4 regions of the Psychrosphaera sp. 1_MG-2023 genome follow, and region 2 is predicted to be linked to each of the others. Evidence: predicted binding sites of a transcription regulator. Region 2 holds the regulator's gene; each other region holds the start of a gene.
What was found. Region 2 encodes sigma-54, which starts transcription at its own class of promoters, with help from an activator protein. Its sites were predicted from a motif close to GTTGGCACGNNNNTNGNNT; they were not measured.
Positions count from the first base shown of each region.

Region 1: Q4575_RS04455 (FlgO family outer membrane protein) is a predicted target of sigma-54. The motif match lies at 1,677-1,695, and genes of this name have one in related genera.
Region 3: Q4575_RS07525 (DUF2726 domain-containing protein) is a predicted target of sigma-54. The motif match lies at 1,803-1,821, and genes of this name have one in related genera.
Region 4: fliE (flagellar hook-basal body complex protein FliE) is a predicted target of sigma-54. The motif match lies at 1,481-1,499, and genes of this name have one in related genera.

Region 1 is NZ_JAUORW010000004.1:41,065-44,279, forward strand. Features, by position in the region: gene Q4575_RS04445 (FlgO family outer membrane protein) at 1-215, opposite strand, end outside; gene Q4575_RS04450 (FlgO family outer membrane protein) at 229-981, opposite strand; gene Q4575_RS04455 (FlgO family outer membrane protein) at 991-1,632, opposite strand; gene Q4575_RS04460 (pyrimidine/purine nucleoside phosphorylase) at 2,006-2,314, shown strand; gene Q4575_RS04465 (LysR family transcriptional regulator) at 2,408-3,215, opposite strand, start outside.
Region 2 is NZ_JAUORW010000019.1:44,714-47,928, forward strand. Features, by position in the region: gene lptA (lipopolysaccharide transport periplasmic protein LptA) at 1-419, shown strand, start outside; gene lptB (LPS export ABC transporter ATP-binding protein) at 439-1,164, shown strand; gene Q4575_RS16430 (RNA polymerase factor sigma-54) at 1,208-2,698, shown strand; gene hpf (ribosome hibernation promoting factor) at 2,731-3,018, shown strand; gene ptsN (PTS IIA-like nitrogen regulatory protein PtsN) at 3,107-3,215, shown strand, end outside.
Region 3 is NZ_JAUORW010000006.1:151,255-154,469, forward strand. Features, by position in the region: gene Q4575_RS07520 (pullulanase-associated domain-containing protein) at 1-1,738, shown strand, start outside; gene Q4575_RS07525 (DUF2726 domain-containing protein) at 1,865-2,473, shown strand; gene Q4575_RS07530 (hypothetical protein) at 2,833-3,215, shown strand, end outside.
Region 4 is NZ_JAUORW010000003.1:111,739-114,953, reverse strand. Features, by position in the region: gene Q4575_RS03460 (UDP-2,3-diacylglucosamine diphosphatase) at 32-766, opposite strand; gene Q4575_RS03455 (peptidylprolyl isomerase) at 811-1,305, opposite strand; gene fliE (flagellar hook-basal body complex protein FliE) at 1,550-1,903, shown strand; gene fliF (flagellar basal-body MS-ring/collar protein FliF) at 1,966-3,215, shown strand, end outside.

The DNA of each region.
Region 1 (3,215 bases), on a different contig from region 2:
TCCGGTTCATTTTGCAAATGGGTAACCAGTTGTTGGCAGTCAACTAATCGACCCGTTTTTGACACACATAAGGTATCGGCATGCGGTTTATTGGCCTGTTTAGCTTTTTGGTTATCCGATGTTTTAGCATCCGGAAAAAACTCACCCGATGCACAACCAGTAAGTCCCACCAGCAGCGTACTAGATAAAAATAAAGTTAAGAAATTTCTTATCATAATGGCCTCCGACCTATTCGCCAGCTGTCACTGGAATACCGTCGTTTAGATTGCTCGATATTAATGAGTTAATAACATTGCTAGGCAAAAAGCCCTGCGCTGACGCAACAACGGCTTTCGATTGCAATCCAATGACCCGAGCATTAACCATGTAACCTGCAAGGTGTTTGACTAACGTGCCAGTTAACGCGTATTTAATTGGCAATTCACCAGATAGATCGAGGTAATCTTTGCTCAATATAAAGTCACCATCCGGTGATACGCGAATATAATCCGTCGTTTTATAATCTAATACTGGAATGCCAAATTTATGGACTTCGTGGATAAAGCTTTCCGATAATTGCTTACCAATTAAATCTGCTTTTTCGTAGTCGCTGTCTAAAAAGACAAAAGAGGTAACGGCAATTGGCGTGGATGCATTTACATATTGCAAGTTCCCCACAAGATCATGCATCAAACCACGTACATAATAATTGATGTTTTTCATGTCCATGCTCTTCGTCGGTTTACGACTGTGCATGGTGCCAACTTTATTTAATAATTTATCGCGATAGTTTTGCTGAAACTTAACGCTCGCTTCCGCCGTTGTATCGTCTGGATTTGCGGCAATATACTCAGCCTGAGGCGTTTGTTCTGCCGCAACTTTGAGTTGGTCTTCAACCACTTCTTCTTGAGGGGCAGGTTCTTCAAACCAAGACCAACTTTCCATTGTTGCGCAACCAGATAGCATTAACGTGGTTATTACGCTTAAATATACTTTTTTCATTTTAAACTCCTAATACTCGCCACGGTACAAACGGCTGTCTTTTATCTGTACTTTGTTGTGGCTCCACATACTATTTAGCGGCAAATAATCGGTTGCTGCGGCAACTATTGTCTTATCAAAGACACGAATTAATCGAACATTAACGACTAAACTGTTTTGTTGCTGGGTATAACTGCCCGTTAACATGTAATCGGCACTGACCCGAGAATCTAAATCATTAACGTCTCTCGACATCATAATATCGGCATTATTGGTTATTTTAACCGCTGGTAAGGTTTTAAACTCAATGACCTTTAAACCGGCTTGGGTTGCAAACGTCGCAAAACTTTCTTGGATTTGAATGCCATATGGCACTAGCGCTGCATTGTTTTTATTATCGTAACGTTCCGCGGGTAAAAACGTGCCAACCACCATAGGACGCGATACGTCAAAGCCATTAGCAGTGTCGAACAATTGACGGGCAAGGCGTTCTACATGGAAATGCAATGACCCTTCTGAACTTTGTGGCTGATAACTTTTTGGTTTTTCATCCACTTGTTTTACGCCAGCTAATAATGGGTCAGACACCGACGAACACGCAGCCAGAAGCCATATCAGCAATAAGCTGGTCAATCTAAAAAGTGTTTTTAGCTGTGTTTGTCGATAATACATAGTCTATTCCGCACATCAGTAAACTGGGTTTATGGCTTTGATTAAAGCAATTTAGATGCCAATACCTAATTGACGCGTTTTGGCCACCAAGCGCTTTGATTAATACCCTCGTTTGGTCGCGTATTTGAAGGATGCCGGTGGTTAAAAACATTGTATATATTTAGTCATTGACGCCGCTGACATTTGCCACTTCATTATTAGCTATTGCAAATTCAACTTAATAAAGGTTAATCAAGCAAGAACAAAACGTTTATAATATTCTTCATTCAGGAACCTTATTTTGTGTTCCACAGTTTAAATCCAAAAGCACAACTCATGGAGCTTAAACTCGACTCAGTTTTCAAATTACTTTTAACAATTATAGGATCTAAACATGACTCAATTTAAAAACGTGGCTATCGATGTAAACGCCAATATCTATTTTGATGGCAAAGTGACAAGCCGCACGGTAACTTTTGAAGACGGCTCAACAAAAACACTTGGTGTCATGTTGCCTGGCGATTATGAATTTAATACAGCAGCTAAAGAGTTAATGGAAATTAATGCTGGTGAACTCACTGTGCTATTACCTGATTCAGAATGGCAAACAATTGTTGCGCCTGATAGCTTTTACGTTCCAGCAAATGCATCATTTAAACTTAAAGTGACTAAAACAGCAGACTACTGCTGCAGTTATTTATAATCCACACGATTTACTTTGTGTCGTAAAGTAACACCTAATAAGTGTTGCTTTACTCAAAAACTCGGCACCTGTAGATATTTCCATTACGGATCATTAACTGTTGCCGAGCTCCTCTAAAATAAAGTCAATGAACACTCTAATTTTTGCAGGTAAATGTTGCCGACTGGCATAAATAAGGTAGACCCCGATATCGGGCATTCCGTAGTCATTTAACATTGGTACCAGCGTGCCATTGTCTAACTCGTCAGTAAGATTAAATGTTGGAAGCCTAATAATCCCCTGCCCCGCAACACAAAGCTCGAGCAGCAATTCAGGGCTACTTGAGGTAACTGACGTTTTTAGATGCACCAGTTGCTCGCGCCCTTCACTGTCAAAGTAACTCCATATCTGTGGATGTTTCAAATAGCTATAGGTTAATACCTTGTGTTCAGCCAAATCTTGCGGTGTGGTCGGCATACCGTATTCTTTTATATAACTCGGTGCAGCGAGAGTTAACGCTTTAGCTGTCATAAATTTACGACAAACTAAACTAGAGTCTTGAAGTTGACTGGTCGCTCGAATAACCACATCAAAACCATCTGCAACTACATCCACTTTTTTGTCGCTCAAATCAACATTAATGGTAATTTGAGGGTACTTCGCCATAAACTTGGCAATTATGGGGCGAATGCGAGATAGACCAAAACTCACCGGGCAGCTAATTTTTAGTTCTCCTTGCGGCTCTGCTTGTCGGCCACTTAGGTCGTGGACAGCCTGTTGTGCGCTATCGATTATATGACGAGCTTGTTGGTAATAAATTTCACCTTCGTAGGTCAACCTAATCGTTCTTGTCGTACGTTGCAGTAATCGTACGCCCAGTCTGTTTTCTAGTTTGTTTATTTCTTTACTAATGTAAGAAGTT
Region 2 (3,215 bases):
GCGAAGATTTGAAAATAAAATCGGACAATCAAGATCTTAATTACAACAACAATACGATGTATTTTAAAGGTAATGTTGTTGTTTCTCAGGGGCCTATATCAATTAAAGCGGATGAGCTATTTGTCGACACCCAGGACGGCACCGGTGAAAAATTAATTGCCAAAGGCAGTCCGGCTTTATTTACTCAAATCGACGAAGAAAACGGTAACTTAACCGCAAAAGCAAACGAGATTGAATACTTTGTTACAACTCAAACCCTTAAATTAAGTGGCGACGCAAAGTTTAAACAAGGTGGCTCTGAAGTACAAAGTGGCTCGATCGAATTTGACCTTGCTAAAAAGCGCGTAAAAGCGGATGGCGATGCCTCAACGGGTGGTCGAGTTACCACTACGATAAAAACAAAAAAGAAAAACGGCTAACGACGGAATTAATAACTCGATGACTAAATTAATCGCAACACATCTCGCCAAGTCGTATAACAAAAGGCAAGTTGTAAAAGACGTCAGTATTTCAGTAAATGCCGGTGAAGTCGTCGGACTACTTGGGCCAAATGGTGCCGGTAAAACGACAACTTTTTATATGATAGTTGGATTGGTTCCTAACGACAAAGGTAGCATTACACTTAATGATATTGACTTAAGTCACGAACCAATGCATGTTCGTGCTCGTCATGGAATAGGCTATTTACCACAGGAATCTTCGATATTTAGAAAACTTACTGTTTCCCAAAATATCATGGCCGTGTTACAAATGAGAAAGGACATCAATGCCAACCAAAAAGCCGATTTGTTAGATGATCTTATTGGTGAATTTCATATAGAACACATTCGCGATAGTTTAGGTATGGCATTGTCAGGTGGTGAGCGTAGGCGAGTAGAAATTGCAAGAGCGCTGGCTGCGGATCCTAAAATTATATTACTTGACGAACCATTTGCTGGGGTCGACCCTATATCAGTAATTGATATTAAAAAGATTATCCAACAACTCGTCGCAAAAGGGATCGGTGTTTTAATTACCGACCATAATGTACGTGAAACGCTTGATGTATGTGAAAAAGCCTATATCGTGAGTCATGGTGAATTAATCGCAGAAGGTACACCAGAAGAAGTCCTTGCTAGCGAAATCGTGAAAAAAGTTTACTTAGGTGACCAGTTCACTTTGTAATTTAGTGTATAACCATTAATTAGTATAATCTGATTGGAATTAGATGAGACCTTCACTTCAATTAAAAATGGGTCAGCAATTAACAATGACCCCACAATTGCAACAAGCCATAAGGTTGTTGCAGTTATCCTCATTAGAACTCCACCAAGAAATTCAAGAAGCCTTGGATAGCAATCCTCTATTGGACGCAGAAGACGAAAGTTTAAATCACGAAAAAAGCGAACAATCGATAGAAGATGTATTGGGTGAAACGGAAGGTCAAAACAAAACGACCGACGACGATACCGACTGGGCGCAGGAAGAAATAAATACCACTGAAGCACTTCAAACCGAAACCATCAGTGAAGAGATGTCTACGGACACAACATGGGATGACTACATGAGCGCCGCCCCTGCGAGCTCTGGCCCAGCATATGAAGGCGAAGACACAGTCTATCAAGGTGAAACCACTGACAATATTCAAGACCACCTCCGCTGGCAGTTAAACCTTTCTACGTTTACCGAACAAGATCTTGCAATCGCGACCGCCATTATTGACGGCGTCGACGAAAAAGGCTTTTTACGCCTCACCGCTGAGGACATCGTAGAAGCCATTGACATCGAAGATGTGGAAATAGAAGAAGTTGAAGCGGTACTTAAACGTATTCAACTATTCGACCCCGTAGGCGTCGCCTGCAGAGGGTTACAAGAATGCTTGTCGGTGCAATTGAAACAATTTTCAAATGACACGCCATGGAAATTTGAGGCCATAGACGTTATCGACAATTACATCGATTTACTGGCCAATCGTGATTACCGGACTTTACTTAGAAAAACCAAGTTAAAAGAACCCGATCTGAAAGATATTCTAGAACTCATCCAACAACTTAATCCAAATCCTGCAAGTGTCGTTATCAAAGATGAAATCGACTACGTCATTCCCGATGTAACGGTCGTTAAGAAAAAAGGTCGTTGGTTAGTAGAGCTAAATCCAAATTCCATGCCTAAACTAAAAATAAACGAACAATATGCATCGTTGTCAAAAACCTCAAAAAATACCAGTGACACGCAATTTGTACGTTCCCATTTACAAGAAGCTAAATGGTTTATCAAAAGTTTAGAAAGTCGTAACGATACGCTGCTAAAAGTATCAAACTGTATCGTGCAGCAACAGCAGGGATTTTTTGAATATGGCCCAGAAGCCATGAAACCAATGGTTTTGAACGATGTCGCAGAAATGGTCGACATGCATGAATCAACAATTTCTCGTGTGACGACTCAAAAATATATGCACACACCTAGAGGAATTTTTGAACTTAAGTACTTCTTTTCGAGTCATGTAAGTACAGAGAACGGTGGTGAATGTTCTTCCACTGCGATTAGAGCTTTAATCAGAAAGTTAGTTGCGGCGGAAAATCAGGCTAAACCTCTCAGTGATAGTAAAATTGCAGAGATCCTGGCTGACCAAGGTATTCAGGTTGCCAGACGGACTATTGCAAAATACCGGGAATCATTAAATATTCCCCCTTCAAACCAACGAAAACGACTGGTGTAAACACCTCTCTATATCAACAGAAGGAATTTTTTATGCAAATTAATTTAACTTGTCGTCATATAGATTTAACAGAGTCATTAAAAGAATACGTAGATAACAAATTTGCTAAATTAGAGCGTCACTTTGACCATATCAATAATGTCCATGTGATTTTAGACGTTGAAAAACTGAGTCAAATAGCTGAAGCAACCTTACATGTAAACGGTGGTGAATTGTTCGCCACTTCTGAACATAACGATATGTATGCCGCGATTGATAGTTTAATAGATAAGCTAGATCGACAGGTAATAAAACATAAAGAGAAATTGACCCGTCACTGATGGGTTTAAACTAAATAAACGTGACGCTAGGGACGGCGTCACAAACAACACCTTTTGGCGTAAGCAAAAGGTAGGCAGTTAACCAAACATGAATTTAAAATTATTACTTCAACCAGATTGCACCAAAGTTATTGCTGATTGTAAAAGCAAGAAAAAAATACTTGAACATATAGCTGAAATTGCGAGTGCGCAGCTGC
Region 3 (3,215 bases), on a different contig from region 2:
CAATAATGACGGTATTTACGAGAAACATTTAGAACAACGTTTTAGTGCTTCTAAATCTACTCTTGCCTATGTAGGTTTAACAGATGTGGCTGGTAGACATACATTTACCAATCCGAGTAATAATACGGAGCAAGAAATCGTATTTAATGAAGATGGTACTGGCGTTGTAACTTGGGATGTAAACCCAGAAACGTTTACCTGGTCGTTTGATGCAGAAGGTCGAGTTGTTGTAGTTTATGACGATATTAATACGATTGAGACAGATCGTTGGACATGGCATTACACTGATAGAAATGACCAAGTCTATTTCTCAGGCAGTGTCACATTAGAAGTTTCAGAATATGGCGATGGTAACTACAACCTTACGGAGTTTTCTTACGCCTTACTGACTAAGGAAGTTTATTCACAATCTTTAATTGGCGCTTGGTATTTAGGCAATGAACTCGATAACTCAGATTATAATGTCTTAATCTTTATTAACGACCATCAATATATCCTAGGTCACACCAAAAATATGGAAAATAGCAACTTAGTTTCTGGTGAGTTTGGAAACTATAGTTGGAACGAATCGACTGGTGAATTCCAAGCTTATTTGATTGGTGAGAGCGACGGAGATGCGGGCCTTACGACTGAACCTTCGCAGCTATCATATAATGGAGACATGCTGACATTATATGAAAATGGTGGCGAAACGTTTGAGTTACATCGTATTGTTGGCGAAAATGAAATTGCGGGTTCTTGGATTACACCAAGTTCAGGAGGCTTTGCGGGCCATAGCGTACTAACGATTATCGACGCAAATAGATATTTCTATATTCATACCACTGAGGATTCAAATACTCAGCAAGTGACCGGTGAATATGGAACCTACACTTGGGATAAAGATACTTTCATTATGACGTCAGTTGTTGTTGACGAAAGTGACAGTAATCACGGGTTGAATGGCCTAGATAAAGAAGTGACCGTTGCCAACGGAATATTATCTATTATTGACGTAAACACATCACAATTAGACGCTGAAGCCACAATGATTGACGCAAATGCGTATCGCCCAGATTATGTGGCCATCGAAGACATTGACGGCGCATTTAATTTATATGTCATCGACGAACACGCCCGCTACCAACAGAACTTCCAAACTAATGGAACCGGCTATGCGATCTGGGATGAAATGGACGGCATAGAGACGTTTAATTGGCAGTTTGATCCTAATTTAATGGAAATTAATGTTGATTACGGGAGCGGTGGACTTCCTGATATATACCGATTCAAAAATCATAAACGTGATGAAAACGGCGCGCTAGCCGGACTTGAAGTTGTTCTAACGATAGATGATGACCTAGATGGCAATTATGATAGCGAAACTGTTGATGCTGTTTTGATCCCACTTGATCAGGTTATTGCAATGGGATTGGACGACGTTGTGGGGAGTCATCTTTTATATGAATATGTCGATGAAATATTGGTTGAGCGCTCTATTATCCTTAATCAGGACGGTACAGGTGTTATGGAGTGGGATGGTATTCATAACTTTACGTGGCACCTCGATACTGAAGGGGCGGTAGTAATTGATTATAACAGTGAGACATTTACTGACCGATTGGTTTGGCAAGTCGCTTTTGATGACTCGATAGGTGACTATCTAAACGGTGTTGTCGAGCTGCAAGTTGATAACGACGGTGACGGTATATTTGAAGAAGTGGACCTTACTTGGTATCCAGTCGAAAAATATGACTAAGTCGCCATTTTAATATTAAAGCCACAACGTGTTGTGGCTTTTTATTTTTAACATATTGCAAAGAGATGGCGTGGTAATTGCTTTAAACAATACATCAGAAATATAACGTTTTGTTTGGAGACAGTTATGGAGTGGGCACTAGTCTTACTTATCGGTTTAGTTATTACAATTGGAGTCGTTGCCAGTCATTTTATTGACACGAGCAACCCTTATCCGTTTAAGAAGAAGGCACAATTATTTACTAATATTGAGCGTGGATTTTATGCTTTATTAGACCGCGCTGTTGGACAAGACTTTAAAATTGTTAATCGCGTTCGACTCAATGACATCATTCAGCCTAAAGATTCAGTGGGGGGGCGAGCAAAACGTTCCGCCGCATTAAAAGCTGGAAGTCGCGTTATTGACTACGTTTTATGCGACCCAAAAGATTTTAGGATCATTGCGGCTGTTGACTTAGTTAACCAAACACAAGGTGGGCATAAGTCTAAGGCGGATTGGTTTGTAACAGGTGCTTTAGAAGCCGCTGGCATTCCTCACATCAGAATTAAAGTTAAGAAAGGCTATCAGGTTGAAGAAATTCGAAATGGTATCTTATACAAAATAGGCAAAAAAGAACGTGCTCATCCTCCCGAGCCGATCATCAAAGGCAATATTCCGCGTCGTCCTGTTGGAGCGCTATCAGCAAGCCAAGTTAAAGCTCAACTAACAAGCGTACCATTTGCCAAAGCATCTTAACACGCTTTGGATATTGCTTAATTATCTCAATGACAGGGTATTGTTTACAATATCCTGTTTAGCCTTTCAACATTGAGTTTACCTAATTCACACATCTCAATAATTTAGTAACTTCCTCATGAGTAAAAACCACGCTTAGTTTCGATAAAACGGCAATTTAAATAACCCTAAATACAACTTTTAGACTAATTAGGTATTTCGATTGTAATAACTCACTTTTTAACCAGAAATAACTTTTCTAATCCACCAAATTCGGCTAATTTGTTGGTATGTGTGCCAATTAGATAATGAAATAGATTAACTGTTGAACTATAATTTGGCGATAGAGATAAATTGTAGTGTGTAGTTTAGGGAAAATCATGAAATTGCGTAATTTGACGATGACCATTGTGCTTTTAGCAATTGGTCTATTTGCCATGCAGGCGAATGCGGCATCAGTTGCTGAACTGAAGAGCAAAAAAAGGGAAGTGGCAAATTTATTTGCGAATTATCAAAAATACGCTGCAGACTATGAAGATGTTCAATCTAAACAGATGTTTATTCAGAATAATCTTGGTGCAATCGAAAAAGAAGTCGACAAGTTAAAGACCGATCAAAATGGCTTTAAAAATGCGCCGATGAACTCAACCATAATCAAAGCACTACTCGAAGTCACTCAACAAATTGAACAAAAAGACGCAGAATATAAAGCTAAAGAGAACGAGCTAATTGCCGTTGAAAATCGTGCTAAAAATATATTAGT
Region 4 (3,215 bases), on a different contig from region 2:
TCCTTAGTGTAGAGTTTTGTCGTTATAATTTTTATATGCCATTTTTGGCATTGAACGATATACAAGATAGCGCAAGTTGTTGGTGAGATAAAGTAAGTACCGAACCTTGGGTATACCAATCGCCAACTACCGCTCTAATTTTATTATTTGGCAATGAATGTATTTCAGGTCGGTGGGTGTGACCATGGATAAGTAAATCTACATTCTCACTTGCCATGACAGCATCAACGGTGGTCGGATTGACGTCCATAATGTCAGATGATTTATGCTTTTGTTGCGCAACACTAATCTTACGATAGTTTTCTGCTTTAAGGCGACGTTGTTTCAGAGGTAAGCATTGGATTAAGAACTTCCACCACCAAGTGCGACTTTTGCGGCGAAACTTTTGATAAGAGATATCGTCAGTACAAAGTTGGTCACCATGCATAAATAAAATGTTATAGCCGTAGCCGGTGATACGATGTTGTTGCGGCAATAATGTCATTTTTGCTTTTTTTGCAAATCGTTTTCCAAGTAGAAAGTCTCGATTACCATGGATAAAGTAGACTGGGGTTGATTCTGCAAATTCTGCAATGACGTTGGCAATGGTATTTGTAAAAGGGGAGATGTCATCATCGCCAATCCACGCTTCGAAAAGATCACCCAAAATATATAATGAATCATGTTTGTTTTTAGAATCGACTAGAAACTCGCAAAAACACGATGTTATGTCTGGGCGTTCTGGACTTAAGTGCAGATCGGCAATAATTAATGAGCTGTTTGTCATCGGATTTAGTCTTAGCGCTTTGAAAACCAAAGCGCCAATTCTTATTATTCTTCGATTTCAGCTTTTTCAATAATGACATCTTCAGTTGGGACGTCTTGGTGATAACCAGAACGGCCCGTTTTAACTGCTGAAATTTTATCAACAATGTCCATGCCTTCAACAACTTTTGCGAATACACAGTATCCCCAACCTTCTGAAGATTCAGCACGGAAGTTTAAGAAACCGTTATCTACACTATTAATAAAAAACTGAGACGATGCCGAATGTGGTTCCATTGTGCGAGCCATTGCTAAAGTCCCGCGGTCGTTTTTCAAACCGTTGTTGGCTTCATTTTTAATTGTCGCGTTGCCATCTTTTTCTTCCATGCCAGGTAACATGCCGCCACCTTGAACCATGAAACCAGGGATTACGCGGTGAAAAATCGTTCCATTGTAAAATCCAGATTTCACGTATTCAATAAAGTTAGCGGTTGTGATCGGCGCTTCTTCAGTGAAAAGTTCTATTTTAATTTGACCAAAATTTGTTGTTAATACAACCATGATATATTCCTCAAATATGCTATTTGCAGCGATTGTAGCGAATTTCTATCTGTTTGACACAGTTCACTTTAAATTAATTAATGAGACCGATTGTTTTTTAGTCGAGTCAAATTAATGACATTTTGGGAAATGGCCATATTTGAAAATAATATTTAGCAAATACAACATCTTACACTTTGGCATTGATAATGCTTTATTACACACATAAATGACAATTGAAAAAGAATGTCGAATAGGTGATGCAATGAATATTCAAGCCAACAACTTATATGCCGAACTTCAATCCATGGCTTCTCAGGTTTCTGGGACAACGATACGGCCGAATGCTGAAATTAGTCCATTTCAAGCAAGTGATAGAGTAGCAAACCCGTCATCTGCAAATTTTGGTGACTTGCTTAGTCAAGCGCTTAACAATGTTAATGATATACAGCAAAACGCTGGAGCGCTTAAAAATGCGTTAGAAACCGGTGACCGCTCAGTAACGTTGGCTGAAACGATGATAGCGTCGCAAAAAGCAGGCATCGCGTTTGAAGCAACGGTACAAGTTAGAAATAAACTTGTTGAAGCGTACAAAAGCATCATGAGTATGCCTGTTTAACCTCAATTAGCATTAACAAGTATTAATAGGACAATATTGTGGCAGATGAATTAACCACCCAAGTGGCACCAAATCAAGATGTTTCCAGCGACCTTGTTACGTTAAATACGGACGCGAGTGAAGGTGTCGAGGAACAAAAATCTGGCTTTATGAGCTCAATCTCTAGCGCTGAGGTTATGCGACAAGGGGCGATGATCGTTGCGTTAACCATCTGTTTAGCAATCGCAATTTTCATTATCATTTGGTCACAAGAACCTGAATTACGTCCAATCGGTAAATTTGAAACTGCCGAGTTGATTGAGACATTGGATTATTTAGACAGCCAACAAATTGAATATGAACTGAATCAAAACACAATTTTGGTTGCTGCGGATCAATACCAAAACGTTAAATTATCTATTGCCCGTGGTGGATTAACTCAGGGACCGAATGAAGGCTCTGAGATCTTAATGCAAGATTCTGGATTTGGCGTTAGCCAAAGAATGGAAACGGAACGTTTAAAACATGGCCGTGAACAACAACTTGCAAGAACCATCGAAGAGCTAAACTCAGTAGGGCGTGCCCGAGTACTACTTGCTATCCCAAAAGAAAATATTTTTGCACGTCATAGTAAAAAACCTTCAGCTACAGTGGTTGTTACTTTAAAGCGTGGTCGTATGATGGCCGAAGAAGAAATTGATTCAATTGTCGATATCGTTGCTTCAGCCGTTCAAGGTATGGAACCGGCTAAAGTTACGGTGACTGACCAAAATGGCCGTTTGTTAAATTCAGGGTCTCAAAATTCTCTATCAGCATTATCACGCAAGCAATTTGAAATTGAACGTAAACGTGAAGATGAATACTTAGCCAAAATTAATTCTATCTTGTCACCAGTGGTAGGTCTTGAAAACTTTACCGCACAAGTTGACGTTACAATGGATTTTACCAGCGTTCAGGAAACACAAAAAACATTTAACCCAGACTTACCTGCTATTCGCAGTGAGTTATTAATAGAAGATAATTCTACGGGCAATGGTGCATTAGGAATTCCAGGTGCATTATCTAACCAACCACCACTAGATTCAAATATCCCAGAGCAGGCCACAGACGGACAATCACGCGGTGCAAGTGGTCGTAGTCATAAAGAGCAAACTCGAAATTACGAACTAGACCAAACTATCAGCCACAAACAAAATCAAACTGGCATGATGCGCAGATTAAGTGTGTCGGTTGCAGTTGATTATGTCAGAACAACAGCAGAAGATGGCACGATTCAAACAACTCCGCGTTCTTCTCAAGCCCTAGTTAACATTCGCCGTCTATTGCAAGGTGG